3 regions of the Paucibacter sediminis genome follow, and region 1 is predicted to be linked to each of the others. Evidence: predicted binding sites of a transcription regulator. Region 1 holds the regulator's gene; each other region holds the start of a gene.
The links. The regulator FNR, encoded in region 1, switches genes on or off when oxygen is low (the NO sensors DNR and NnrR bind a similar motif). The targets are predictions, from matches to a motif close to TTGATNNNNATCAA.
Positions count from the first base shown of each region.

Region 2: the regulator FNR is predicted to act here: its motif matches at 3,339-3,352, upstream of PFX98_RS00870 (hemerythrin domain-containing protein).
Region 3: the regulator FNR is predicted to act here: its motif matches at 1,994-2,007, upstream of PFX98_RS16040 (phenylacetic acid degradation protein PaaY).

Region 1 is NZ_CP116346.1:4,882,948-4,887,541, reverse strand. It holds gene ccoG (cytochrome c oxidase accessory protein CcoG) at 1-1,337, shown strand, start outside; gene PFX98_RS22675 (hypothetical protein) at 1,369-1,623, shown strand; gene PFX98_RS22670 (hypothetical protein) at 1,739-1,960, shown strand; gene fnr (fumarate/nitrate reduction transcriptional regulator Fnr) at 1,998-2,732, opposite strand; gene hemN (oxygen-independent coproporphyrinogen III oxidase) at 2,912-4,321, shown strand; gene PFX98_RS22655 (sulfite exporter TauE/SafE family protein) at 4,326-4,594, shown strand, end outside.
Region 2 is NZ_CP116346.1:186,022-190,615, reverse strand. It holds gene PFX98_RS00885 (pectinesterase family protein) at 1-514, shown strand, start outside; gene kdgR (DNA-binding transcriptional regulator KdgR) at 593-1,423, shown strand; gene PFX98_RS00875 (glycerate kinase type-2 family protein) at 1,420-2,709, shown strand; gene PFX98_RS00870 (hemerythrin domain-containing protein) at 2,706-3,287, opposite strand; gene PFX98_RS00865 (Crp/Fnr family transcriptional regulator) at 3,416-4,165, shown strand; gene PFX98_RS00860 (sensor histidine kinase) at 4,119-4,594, opposite strand, start outside.
Region 3 is NZ_CP116346.1:3,448,474-3,453,067, forward strand. It holds gene PFX98_RS16030 (carbohydrate kinase family protein) at 1-733, shown strand, start outside; gene PFX98_RS16035 (LysE family translocator) at 688-1,341, opposite strand; gene PFX98_RS16040 (phenylacetic acid degradation protein PaaY) at 1,370-1,981, opposite strand; gene PFX98_RS16045 (enoyl-CoA hydratase-related protein) at 2,138-2,953, shown strand; gene paaI (hydroxyphenylacetyl-CoA thioesterase PaaI) at 2,959-3,408, shown strand; gene paaK (phenylacetate--CoA ligase PaaK) at 3,415-4,594, shown strand, end outside.

The DNA.
Region 1 (4,594 bases):
TTGCGACCTGGCGCTGGAGCCTGGTCTGGATCACGCAGCTGCTGTTCTACGGCCTGCCCTGGTTGAACTGGAACGGCCGCCAGGCCGTGCTCTTCGACCTGGGCGCGCGCCGTTTCTATATCTTCGAACTGGTCCTGTATCCGCAGGACTTCATCTTCCTGACCGGGATCCTGCTGATCTCGGCCTATGCGCTGTTTCTCTTCACCGCGGTGGCGGGGCGGCTGTGGTGCGGCTATGCCTGCCCGCAGACCGTCTACACCGAGATCTTCATGTGGGTGGAGCAGCGCTTCGAGGGCGATCGCGCCGCACGCATGCGGCTTGACGCCGGCCCCTGGAACGCCGAGAAGCTGGCGCGCAAGGGCGGCAAGCAGCTGGTCTGGCTGAGCCTGGGCCTGTGGACCGGCTTTACCTTTGTCGGCTACTTCACGCCCATCAAGCTGCTGGGCAGCGAGGCCCTGGCCCTGAGCTTCGGGCCCTGGGAATGGTTCTGGGTGCTGTTCTACGGTTTTGCCACCTACGGCAATGCAGGCTATATGCGCGAGCAGGTCTGCAAATACATGTGCCCCTATGCGCGCTTCCAGAGCGCCATGTTCGACAAGGACACGCTGATCATCAGCTACGACGCCGAGCGCGGCGAGCCGCGCGGCGCGCGCGGGCGCAAGGCGGACCCGAAGCAGCTCGGGCTCGGCGCCTGCATCGACTGCAATCTCTGCGTGCATGTCTGCCCCACCGGCATCGATATCCGCAAGGGCCTGCAATACGAGTGCATCGGCTGCGCCGCCTGTGTCGATGTGTGCAACGGCGTGATGGACAAGATGGGCTATGCGCGCGGCCTGGTGCGCTACGACACCCAGAACGGGCTGTCCCAGCACCTGACGCGCAGCCAACTGCTGGCGCGCATGTTCCGCCCGCGCGTGCTGATCTATACCGCCATCCTTTTCGTCATCAGCGCGGCCCTGATGGCCAGCATCGCGCTGCGCACCACCTTCAAGGTGGACGTGGTGCGCGACCGCGCCTCGCTGGCACGGCAGGTCGAGGACGGCTATGTGGAAAACGTCTACCGCCTGCAGATCATGAATGCCACCGAGCAGGAGCAGCGTTTCACGCTGACGGCCTCCGGCCTGCTGGGCCTGCGCATGCAGCCCGCGGTGGACGTCGTCGCGGTCGGACCCGCCGAGGCGCGCTGGATCTCGGTGGCGCTGCGCGTGCCGCCCGAGGTCGCGGCCAGCGAGGGCGCCGGCGCCCATCCGATCCAGTTCGAGATCCGCCGCCTCGCCAGCCCGGGCACCGACGCCGGCAGTCTGATGGAAAAATCAACCTTTGTGCTGCCGCGTTGAGCGGCGGCCCATTCATCCGAAAGAGCACGCCATGAGCAAGCAGCAAGACCTGACCCCGGCCGACAAGCCCGCCCCCTGGTGGCGCGAACGCATGATGTGGCTGGTGGTGGGCGGCCCGTCGGTGGTGATCGTCGCCTGCATCGCCACGCTGACGCTGGCGATCCGTTTCCCGGATCCGGTGATCGAGACCAAAGCCCGCCTGTCGGCCGACAGTGCGGAAGAGCAGGGCGCGGCCCTGCAGCCCGCCATGAAGGCCCGCAACCATGCGGCGACGGGCGGCCACTGACGCAGCAGACTCACAAGCCGAGGGGGCGCGTATGGGTGAAGCAGGGGACGCAGCAGGGGACGATGCAGGTATTGAGCGCAGGCCAGGTGACCGGCCGGGGCTGGTGCGTTCGGCCATGTTCATCCTCTGGCCGTCCTTCTTCATGGCCGGCGTGACCGTGGCGCTGGTGTTCGCGGTGGTGGACCCCAGCGATCTGAGCTGGTTCGGCGCGGCCCCGATGGCGCTGCCGCGCGCCGCCATCTACACGCTCAGCTTCCTGATCTTCTGGCTGCTCATCAGCGCCGCATCGGCGATGTCACTGTACCTGGCCCAGCAACAAAAAAGCCCGCCTCAGTAGCGGGCCTGGGCGGGCGTTTGAGGCTTTGCGGCCGGGCTCAGCAGGTGGTGCTGTTGACCAGCTTCTGCAGCCCCGGCTGATCCATGATGCGGATCTGGCGCTGCTTCACTTCCAGCAGGCCGTCTTCCTGGAACTTCGAGAAGGTGCGGCTGACCGTCTCCAGCTTCAGGCCCAGATAGCTGCCGATTTCCTCGCGCGTCATGCGCAGCACCAGGGCCGAGGCCGAGAAGCCGCGCGCCTGCAGGCGCTGGGTCAGGTTGAGCAGGAAGGCCGCCAGGCGCTCCTCGGCGCGCATGCTGCCCAAGAGCAGCATCACGCCATGGTCGCGCACGATTTCGCGGCTCATGATCTTGTGGAACTGATGCTGCAGATCGGTGAATTCGCGCGACAGCTCTTCCAGCTGGCTGTAGGGAATCACGCAGACCTGCGAGTCCTCCAGGGCCACGGCGTCGCAGCTGTGGCGGTCATTGCTGATGCCGTCCAGCCCCAGCAACTCGCCGGCCATCTGGAAGCCGGTGACCTGGTCGCGCCCGTCTTCGGACGACACGCAGGTCTTGAAGAAACCGGTGCGCACCGCATAAAGCGACTGGAAGGAGTCCCCGGTACGGAACAGCGTGTCGCCGCGTTCGACATTGCGGCGTGTGGCCACCAGGGCGTCCAGTTGATCCAGGTCACCCTTGGATAGGCCGACGGGCAAGCACAACTCCCGCAGGTTGCAGCTGGAACAAGCTACCTTGAAGGGCTCGATCTTGATGGCGTGGTTGGCATTCATGTGGCGAATTATGGTGGCTGGGCCCGGAGCTGGGGCGGATTCCGCACCCGATGGCGTGCCTGTGTGCATAGAGTTGAACATGATGCTCCTCAAGATTGACGCCATTCTTTCTCTATGCTCGCGCTGCAAGATTGACCCAAGTCAAACGCCCTGTCAACGGGCTTGGCACAGTACGGTCCATGGAACCAAGAGTCGCTGAACCCCTGCCAGGCATCACCGAAGACGTGTTGCGCCGCTTTGACGTTTCCGGGCCGCGCTACACCTCCTACCCGACTGCCGACCGTTTCGTCGAGGCCTTTACCACCACCCAATACCGTCAGGCCCTGCAACAGCGGGCCCAGGGCGGCGTGGTGGGGGGCGGCGCGCCGCTGTCCATCTATGTGCACATCCCCTTTTGCGAGTCGGTCTGCTACTACTGCGCTTGCAACAAGGTCATTACCAAGCACCATGAGAAGGCGGCCGAATACCTGGACGCGCTGGTCACGGAGATGGACCTGACCCTGGCGGATCTCGGACGCACCCAGTCGGTGTCGCAGCTGCATCTGGGTGGCGGTTCACCGACCTTCCTCAGCGATGCGGAGCTGACGCGCCTGATGGACGACATTCGCAGCCGCTTCAAGCTCGCGCCCGGTGCCGAGATCTCGATCGAGGTGGACCCGCGCACCGTCACCAACGAGCGCCTACAGCATCTGCGCGGCCTGGGCTTCAATCGCCTGAGCTTTGGCGTGCAGGACTTCGACCCGGCGGTGCAGAAGGCCGTGCATCGCATGCAGAGCTACGAGAGCGTGGAAGCGCTGATGATCCAGGCGCGTGCCCTGGGCTTCGAATCCACCAATGTGGACCTGATCTACGGCCTGCCGCAGCAGACGCCCGAGTCCTTCGCCCGCACCATCGCCCAGGTGGCGGCACTCAAGCCGGACCGCATCGCGCTGTATGGCTACGCCCATCTGCCGCAGCGCTTCAAGCCGCAGCGCCGCATCGACGCCGCACTGCTGCCGGTGGCGGCCGACAAGCTGCACATGCTGTCGGGCGCGCTCGGCGGCTTTGTCGGGCACGGCTACACCTATATCGGCATGGACCATTTTGCCCTGCCCAACGACAGCCTGGCGGTGGCCAAGCGCCAGGGCCGGTTGCACCGCAACTTCCAGGGCTACAGCACCCAGCCCGATTGCGACCTGATCGGCCTGGGCGTTTCCGCCATCGGCCGCATCGGCGCCACCTACAGCCAGAATGCCAAGACCCTGCCCGAGTACTACGACGCGCTGGCCCATGGCCAGCTGCCGATCGAGCGCGGCCTGGCCCTGTCGCGCGACGACCTGGTGCGGCGCGCCATGATCATGGCGCTGATGTGCCAGGGGCGGGTGGAGTTCGAGTCCATCGAGCTGGCGCATCTGATCAAGGTGCAGGACTACTTCGGCCCCGAGCTGGAGCGCCTGCGCGCCATGGCCGATACCGGCCTGGTGGTGGTGGAGCCCAGCGCGATCCAGGTCACCGCCATGGGCTGGTACTTTGTGCGCGCCGTGGCCATGGTGTTCGATCGCTACCTGAGCGCCGACCAGACGCGCGCCAAGTTTTCGCGCATCATCTGACCCCATGTTGGATCTCGCACTTGCCGGCTCGGCCCTGCTGATGGGCCTGGCCGGCACTCCCCATTGTCTGGCCATGTGTGGCCCGACGGCCGCTGCTTGCGGCAGAGCTGGGCGAGGTGCGGCGGGCGCGTTCCAGCTCGGCCGCATGCTGGGCTATGGGCTTGGCGGCGCCGTGGTGGCGGCCAGTGTGGGCGCGCTGGCCTGGATCGGCAGTGCGGCGGCCTGGCTGCGGCCGCTGTGGCTGCTCGTGCATGCCGCGGCCCTCTTGCTGGG
Region 2 (4,594 bases), 630 kb from region 1:
GACCGAGGGCGACCGACTGCAGATGCAGGACGTGCGCCTGCTGGGCCACCAGGACACTTTCTTCGTGCGTGCCAAGCCGCGGGGCGGACCGTCGCGCGTGTGGCTGCGGGCCAGCCTGATCGCGGGCGACGTGGACTTCATCTTCGGCAATGGCACGCTGGTGATCAGCGACAGCACCGTCCTCAGCCGCGCCGGCCGCCGCGTGCCGGGCAGCGGCGGTTATCTGCTCGCGCCCAGCACGGCGCCGCAGCAGCCCTTCGGCATCCTGGTAGAGGGCAGCCGCCTGCTGGCCGAGCCCGGTGTGGCCTCAGCCAGCATCGCGCTCGGGCGGGTCTGGGATGCCGGCGTGGCGCGTGGCGCCTGGCAGGCGGGCGTGTCGCCAAACGGGCAGGCCCTGATCCGCGACAGCCAGCTCGGCCCGCACCTGCGCGGCTGGGGGCCCTCCACCTCGCGGCGCCCCTTTGACGCGGCGACGCAGCGCCTCAGTGAATACCGCAACCAGTCGGCGCTGTAGCAGGGCCGCACACAGTGGACAATGTCGCTCTGAATCTGACACACCCGACCGAAGCATTCAACAAGCAGCAATCAGCGCATGGACGACGATTCGATTGATTCATCCAAGCAGCAGCCCGAGTCGGTGGCCGCGGTGCTCAAGGTGTTTGCCATCCTGCAGGCGCTCTCCGAGCGCAGCGAAACCGGCATCTCCGAGCTTTCGGTACGGCTGGCCATGCCCAAGGCCACGGTCTACCGCTTTCTGCAGACCATGATGACCCTGGGCTATGTGCGCCAGGAGTCCGGCAGCGAGCGTTACGGCCTGACCATGAAGGCCTTCGAGCTGGGTGCCAAGGCCTTGCAGTACCCGGATCTGGTGGACCTCTCCAAGCACCATATGCAGATGCTGGCCGACGCCACCGGCGAGACCGTGCACCTGGGCACGCTGATCGACAGCGAGATCATCTATGTGCACAAGATCGACTCGCGCCACACCCTGGGCATGTACTCACGCATCGGCCGGCGCGCGCCCCTGCACTGCACCGCCATCGGCAAGGTGCTGATGGCCTGGGAGCATCCCGAGCGGCGCGATCGGGTGCTCGACGGCGCCGAGTTCCAGCGCTTTCGTGACAAGACCATCGTGGATCGAAGCGAGTTCCTGGCCGAGTTGGAGCGTGTCAAGGCGCAGGGCTATGGCGAGGACCGCGAGGAGTTCGACGACCATATCCGCTGCCTGGGCATCCCCATCTTCGACCGCCTGGGCCAGCCGATTGCCGGCATGAGCGTGTCCTTCCCGAGCTTCCGCTACGACGAAGCCAAGGCCCCGGAGATCATTGCCATGCTCACCGCCGCCAGCCGCGACATTTCGGCGCGCCTGGGTTGCAGCAAATTCCCGCTGGACGCTGCGCCCAAGGCGCTGCCGGCCCGATGACGCTGCCGCCGCGCGAGCTGTTGCGCCGGCTCTTCGACGCCGCGGTGGCGCGCGCCCAGCCGCTGCAGGTGATGGCAGGGCAACTGCCGGCGCCCCCGCAGCATGGCCGCACCCTGGTGCTGGGCGCCGGCAAGGCCGGCGGCGCGATGGCTGAAGCGCTGGACGCGCTGTGGCCGGCCGAGGCCCCGCTCAGCGGCCTGGTGGTGACGCGTTACGGCCATACCCCGCCCGCCTATGCCGCCCGCCCCGGGCGCATCGCGGTGGTGGAGGCCGCCCACCCGGTGCCCGATGCGGCGGGTGAACAGGCCGCCGCGCGCATGCTGGCACTGACGCAGGGCCTGACCCCCGATGATCTGGTGATTTGCCTGATCTCCGGCGGCGCCTCCGCGCTGCTGAGCCTGCCCGCCCCGGGCCTGAGCCTGGCCGACAAGCAGGCGGTCAACCGCGCCCTGCTGAAGAGCGGTGCCACCATCGCCGAGATGAACTGCGTGCGCAAGCATCTCTCCGCCATCAAGGGCGGGCGGCTGGCGGCGGCCTGCCATCCGGCGCAAGTCCTGACCCTGCTGATCAGCGATGTGCCGGGCGACGACGCGGCGGTGATCGGCTCCGGCCCGACCCTGCCCGATCCGACGAGCTGCGCGGAGGCACTGGCGATCTGCACGCGCTACGGCATCGCGCTGCCGCCGGCCGCACTGGCCGGCCTGCAGAGCGGCGCCTTGGAAACGCCCAAGCCCGGCGCCGCCTGCTTCCAGGGCCAGACCCTGCGCATGCTGGCCACGCCACGCATGAGCCTGGATGCGGCGGCGGCCCGGGCGCGTGAGCTGGGCCTGGCGGCGCATATCCTGTCCGACGAGATCGAGGGCGAGTCGCGCGAGATCGGTGCCATGCATGCGGCGCTGGCGCGCTCGGTGGCCCTGCACGGCACGCCCTTTGCCCGTCCCTGCGTGATCCTCTCCGGCGGCGAGACCACCGTGACGGTGCGCGACAAGTCCGGCCGTGGCGGCCGCGCCAGCGAGTTCCTGCTCGGCTGCGCCCTGGGGCTGGGCGGGGTGGGCGGCGTGCATGTGCTGGCCGCCGACACCGATGGCATCGACGGCGTGCAGGACAACGCCGGCGCCTTCGTCGCGCCCGACACGCTGGCGCGCGCCGCGGCGCTGGGACTGAAGGGGCGCGATTACCTGGACCGCAACGACGCCTACAGCTTCTTCGGCGCCCTGGGCGATCTGCTGGTGACCGGGCCCACCTACACGAATGTGAACGACTTCCGGGCGCTCTTGATTGCCTAGATAGCGAGCCCGCGCCGCGCCGCCATCTCGCGCCCCATCTCGGTCTGCGCCGGCTCGGCCAGCAGCGCCGCGGCGGCCGGAAAGACCAGGCCGTCCTCGGTGCGCAGATGGGCATCGTGCAGGCGCACGAACAGTGTCGCCGCCGGGGTCAGGTCTTGCAGCAGGTGCGAGTCCAGCGGGCCATCGGGCAGGGCCGCCAGTTCGTGCAGCGGCCTGCGCAGCGCCTGCCAGGCGGCGCTGATCTGCACATGCTGGGCGCGCAGCTCGGCGCAGGCCTGCTTCTGCGCGGCATCGCCGCCGGCCTCCAGCGCCGGGAACACATGCAGCTCCTCGTCCTGGTGGTGCAGCGGCGCCGCCACGTCGAAGTAGCGCAGCACATCGCGCGCGGCGCTGCGGGCGGCCTCGTCGCAAGCCTGCTGCTCCTGTAGATGCGCGAGCAGGCGCTCCAGCAGATCCAGGCTGCGCTGCACCCGCTCATGGCAGGCACCCAGCAGCTCGAAGGGCTGCGCATAGCTGCTGCCAGGCTGCAGGGCCGGCGTGCCGGAACTCATGGCGGATTTGGGCTGAATCAAGGGCATGTGGGGATTGTCCCTGGCCCGCGGGGCGCTGAGCGCCCGAATGTGGGCGGTTTGATGCAACGCAAGGACACCGGCCAGGCCCTGGCCCACATTGCGAATCATCTCAGCACACATAGCAGAACAACATCGTGGACAGTCTCAACCTCACAGCGGCGCGCCCGGCGCGCAAGCCGGTGACCGGCTCGGTAGCGGTTGCCGATCTTCGGCTCGGTGCCGCCGAGTGGCAGGCGGTGCTGGGTGGCGAGAGCCTGAGCAGCACCGAGTTGCTGGCCCTCAATGCGATGGCCCAACTGCAGCAGGTGGCGGTGGGCAGCATGGTGTTCACGCGCCTGCAACCCGCCGAGTACCTGGTGGCGGTGGTGGACGGCGCGGTGGGCCTCGGCCTGGCGCGCGACGATGCGCCCTTCCACCTGGAGCATACGGTGCGCGGCCCGCACTGGTTGGACGTCAGCAGCGCCTGGTTGGGCGGCGGCTACGGCCAGGATGCACGGGTGGTGAACGAGGCGCTGGTGCTGAGGCTGCCGGTGGAGGGTATGCGTCAGCTGATCGCGCGCCAGGCCGATATGCTGGACCGCCTGCTGGTGGCGCTGGCGCAGAACGTGCACAGCCTCACCGGTGTCACCCATGACCTGATGCACAAGGACGCCGAGAAGCGCCTGGCCGCCTGGCTGCTGCAGCGCGCGGTGCCCGAGGCCGATGGCGGCGCGGCGATCTCGCTGAAGGAACGCAAGCGCGACATCGCGGCCCAGCTGGCGATCACGCCGGAGACGCTGTCGCGCATGATGCGCCAGCTCAACCGCAAGGGCGTGATCGAGGTGCAGGGCTACAGCGTCAAGGTCTTGTGCCTGACGGCGCTGCAGGCGCTGGCGCGCGACTAGCCTCCGGCTGAGCGCGCGTGGGTGCCTCGGCCGGGAAGTGCAGGCGCACGCAGGTGCCGCTGGGCCAGGCGGCCTCGATGCCGAGCCTGCCGCCCAATTGCTGCTGCGCCAGCACCTGCACCACATGCAGGCCCAGGCCCGCGTGCCCATGGCCGCGGGCCGTCGTCATGAAGGGCGTGAACACCTGCTCGCGCAGCTCGCTGGCGATGCCGCGGCCGTTGTCCTGCACGCACAGCTCCAGGCCCTCGGCCTCGCGGGCCAGCCTGACCTCGATGGCCGGCGCCGCCGGCAGGGGCGGTTCGAAGGCATGGGTGAGGGCGTTGTCGATGAGCTGGTCGAGGATGCGCAGCAGGGCGCCCGGATAGCCGTCGACCTTGCCGACCGGCTGCAGCAGCGCCCGCAGCGTCACGCCGCGCGCGCCGGCGCTGC
Region 3 (4,594 bases), 1.4 Mb from region 1:
GGCCAGCACCGATGCCAACCTGGACCCCCGCTTCATCCAGCAATTCGCCAAGTCGCCGCTGCTGGCGGTGGTGTACGAGACGGAGCCGCCGCAATATTTCTTCATCGGCGACGACAGCGCCGACCTGCATTTCCAGCCCGACGGCCTGCCCTCGGGCTGGCGCAGAGCCTTGCGCTGGGCGCATTTCGGCGGCATCAGCCTGGTGCGCGAGCCGCTCGCGCGGCGCCTGCTGGAACTGGCCGAAAAGCTCAAGAGCCAGGGCAAGCACATCAGCTTCGACCCGAACTACCGCAGCCTGATGGATTCCAGCTATGACGAGACGCTGGAGCGCATGTGCCGCATTGCCGACGTCATCAAGGTGTCGGACGAGGACTTGTGCGGCCTGTTCCGCAGCCCGGACTACCACACCGGCCTGGCCCAGATCAGCGCCTGGAACCCGCTCGCCACCGTGATGCTGACGCGCGGCGCCGAGGGGGCCAGCCTGTTCCACGCGCGCGGCGACTTCCATGCCCAGCCGCCCGCGGTGGCGGTGGTGGACACGGTGGGCGCGGGCGATGCCTCGATGGCCGGCCTGCTCTACAGCCTGATGCACCATGCCGAGGCCGCGCCCGAGCAGCATCTGCGCTGGGCGGTGGCGGCCGGCGCCGCGGCCTGCACCGCGGCCGGTGCCGCGCCGCCCAGCCTGACTCAGCTGGAACAGCTGGCGCCGCAGGTCAAGGTCTGGGCCGCCTGAGCCAGCTGCCAGAGCGCAAAACCGCCCAGGATGGCGGCGCTGAGCCGGTTTACACGCCGCTGCCAGCGCGCGTCGAAGCGGCCGCGCAGCCGGCCCACGCCGCTGCTGAGCAGCAGCCACCAGAGCGCCGAGCCGATAAACACGCCCGCCACCATCGCCGCCGGGCTGGCCGTCGCGCCGCTGCCGGCGAGCGCGCCGAAGATGGCGATGAAGGAGAAGATGGTGGCGGGGTTGGCCAGGGTCAGCAACAGGGTGCTGCCGAAATGGCGCCAGGCCGATGCCGGCTTGCCGGCCTGGGCCGCCGCGCTGCCGACCGGCGCGCGCAGCAGCTGTAGCGCCATCCACAGCAGGTAGGCGCCGCCGCCCAGGGCCAGCGGCAGGCGCGCGGCGGTCAGCGCCTGGATCAGCGCGTGCACGCCGTAGGCGCCCACCGCGCCATAGAGGGCATCGGCCACTGCCGCCCCCAGGCCGGTGGCCAGGCCGGCGCGCGGGCCCAGTTGCAGGCTGCGCTGGATCGTCAGCAGGCCGATCGGCCCCACCGGGGCGGCGATCGAGACGCCGATCAGCATGGCCTTGAGAAAGCTGATGAGTACAGGCGCGCCATCCATGGCCGCAATGTAAGGCTTGCGACCCGGCTCAGGCGCTCTCGCCGCGCTTGCTGGCCACCAGGGTCTGCGGCCCGCGCACCTGCAGGCGGGCGCGGCCGGGCTCGGGCGCGGCCAGGGGGCTGACCTCCTGCAGCGTGGCCCGGCAGCGCAGGGTCAGGTCTTGATAGGTCTGCGTGCCTTCCAGCTTCCAGCGCATCTCGTCCTCGCTGAGCGGGCGCATGACCTTGGCCGGCAGGCCGGCGATGAGCGACTTCTCGGGCAGCTTGAGCCCGGCGCGCACAAAGGCGCAGGCGGCCACGATGCTGTAGGCGCCCACCTCGGCCTCGTCCATCACCACCGCGTTCATGCCCACCAGGGCGTCGTGGCGCACCACGCAACCATGCAGCACCGCACCGTGGCCGATATGGCCGTTGCGCTCGACCAGGGTCTCCGAGTCCGGGAAGCCGTGGATCACGCAGCTGTCCTGCACGTTCACGCCCTCGTGCAGCACGATGCGGCCGAAGTCGGCGCGCAGCGACGCCAGCGGGCCGATATAGCAGCCCGGCCCCACATGCACGTCGCCAATCAGCACGGCCGTGGGATGGACGAAGGCGTCGGGATGGACGACGGGGATCACGCCGTCGATCGAGTAGCAGGGCATGGCTTCGCTCTCCTGATATGCGTCAAGGGTTTACCCCGACGTGAATAGGTCTTGTGTTGAATCAAGCTGGACCTTACGATCTACCGACCGGTCGGTCAAGAGTGTTTGTGACTGATCAAAGCATCTCCCTGTTCTTCGTGTTTGAGGTTTGTGCCCATGACGCTAGAAAACGCCGAGTCGCCGTTGCTGATCACCCAGGATGACGCGGTGCGCACCCTGACGCTGAACCGGCCGGCCGCCCTGAATGCCTTCACGACGCAGCTGCTCTCGATGCTGCGCACGGCGCTGGACGAGGCGGCGCGCGACGACAGCGTGCGTGCGGTGGTGATCACCGGCGCCGGCCGGGCGTTCAGCGCCGGCCAGGATCTCTCCGACGCGATGATCAAGCCGGAGTTCGAGCCCGGCGGCAAGCCCAAGGACATCGGCACCCTGTTGGACCATTACTACATCCCGCTGGCCCTGCGCGTGCGCTCCATGCCGGTGCCGGTGGTGTGTGCGGTGAACGGCGTGGCGGCCGGGGCGGGCGCCAATTTCGCGCTGGGCTGCGACCTCGTGATCGCGGCCCAGTCGGCCAACTTCATCCAGGCCTTTGCCAAGATCGGCCTGATCCCGGATTGCGGCGGCACCTGGCTGCTGCCGCGCCTGGTGGGCCGCGCCCGCGCCCTGCAGCTGGCCCTCATGGGCGAGAAGCTCAGCGCCACCGAGGCGGTGCAGATGGGCCTGATCGCCCGCTGCGTGCCCGACGCCGACCTGGCCGCCACCGCGCAGGCCGTGGCGCTGAAGCTGGCCGCCTTGCCGACGCGCGCCCTGGTGGAGACGCGCCGCGCCTTCGACGAGGCAATGAGCCTGGATTACGAAGACGCCATGAAGCTCGAGGCGGTGATGCAGAGCCATCTGGGCTTTGCCGCCGACTACCAGGAAGGCGTGCAGGCCTTCATGGAAAAACGCGCCCCGCAGTTCACCGACCGCTGAATCCCATGACGCCTCAACAAATCGCCGAAGCGGTGCGCGACGGCATGTTCGCCAATGACCGTGCCTCCAAGGGCATGGGCATGGAAATCACCGCGGTGGCGCCGGGCGCCGCCACGCTCACCATGAGGGTGCGCGAAGACATGCTGAATGGCTTCGACATCTGCCATGGCGGCTTCATCACCACCCTGGCCGACTCGGCCTTTGCCTTCGCCTGCAACTCGTACAACGAGCTGACGGTGGCCTCGGGTTTCGCGATCGACATCGTCGCGCCGGCCCGCTTGAACGACACGCTGACCGCGGTGGCGAGCGAGATTTCGCTCGCCGGCCGCACCGGCGTCTATGACATCACCATTCGCAACCAGCAGCAGCAGCTGGTGGCCGTGTTCCGCGGCAAGTCCTATCGCATCAAGGGGAAGCCCGTGGTGCCAGGTCTTGCCACGGGCGCTCAGGAGTAAGCCCCCATGTCCGTCAAGTCCCCCGCCCCCGGCGATCTGGAAGCCATCGAAACCGCCAGCCGCGACGAGCTGCAGGCCCTGCAGCTGCAGCGCCTGCAATGGTCGCTCAAGCAGGCCTACGACAACGTGCCGCATTACAAGGCGGTCTTCGACGCCAAGGGCGTGCACCCCAGCGATCTGAAGACCCTGGCCGATCTGGCGAAGTTCCCCTTCACCACCAAGAAGGACCTGCGCGACAACTACCCCTTCGGCATGTTCGCCGTGCCGCGCGAGCGCGTGGCGCGCATCCATGCCTCCTCGGGCACCACCGGCAAGCCGACGGTGGTGGGCTACACGCTCAAGGACATCGACACCTGGGCCGGCCTGGTGGCGCGTTCGCTGCGCGCCGCCGGCGTGCGCCCCGGCAACATCGTGCACATCGCCTATGGCTACGGCCTCTTCACCGGCGGCCTGGGTGCGCATTACGGCGCCGAGAAGCTGGGCTGCACGGTGATCCCGATGTCGGGCGGCCAGACCGAGAAGCAGGTGCAGCTGATCCAGGACTTCCGGCCCGACGCCATCATGGTCACGCCCAGCTATATGCAGGTGATCATCGAGGAGTTCGCGCGCCAGGGCCTGGACGCGCGCGACAGTTCGCTCAAGGTGGGCATCTTCGGCGCCGAGCCCTGGACCGAGGCGATGCGCCGCGAGATCGAGGGCAAGGCCGGCATCGACGCGGTGGACATCTACGGCCTCTCCGAAGTCATGGGGCCAGGTGTTGCCAGCGAATGCGTGGAGTCCAAGGACGGCCCGGTGATCTGGGAAGACCATTTCTATCCCGAGATCATCAATCCCGAGACCGGCGAGGTGGTGGCCGACGGCGAGGAGGGCGAGCTGGTGTTCACCTCGCTCTCCAAGGAAGCGCTGCCCATCATCCGCTACCGCACCCGCGACCTGACGCGCCTCTTGCCGCCCACCTCGCGCAGCATGCGCCGCATGGGCAAGATCGTCGGCCGCAGCGACGACATGCTGATCATCCGCGGCGTCAATATGTTCCCCACCCAGGTGGAGGAGCTGGTGTTGCAGGAGCCGCAGCTCTCGGGCCAGTACCAGATCGTCATCACGCGCGACGGCCCGCTGGACGCGGTGGAGGTGCGCTGCGAGCTGCAGCCGGCGGCCGTCAACAGCGCCAATGTGGGCGAGATCG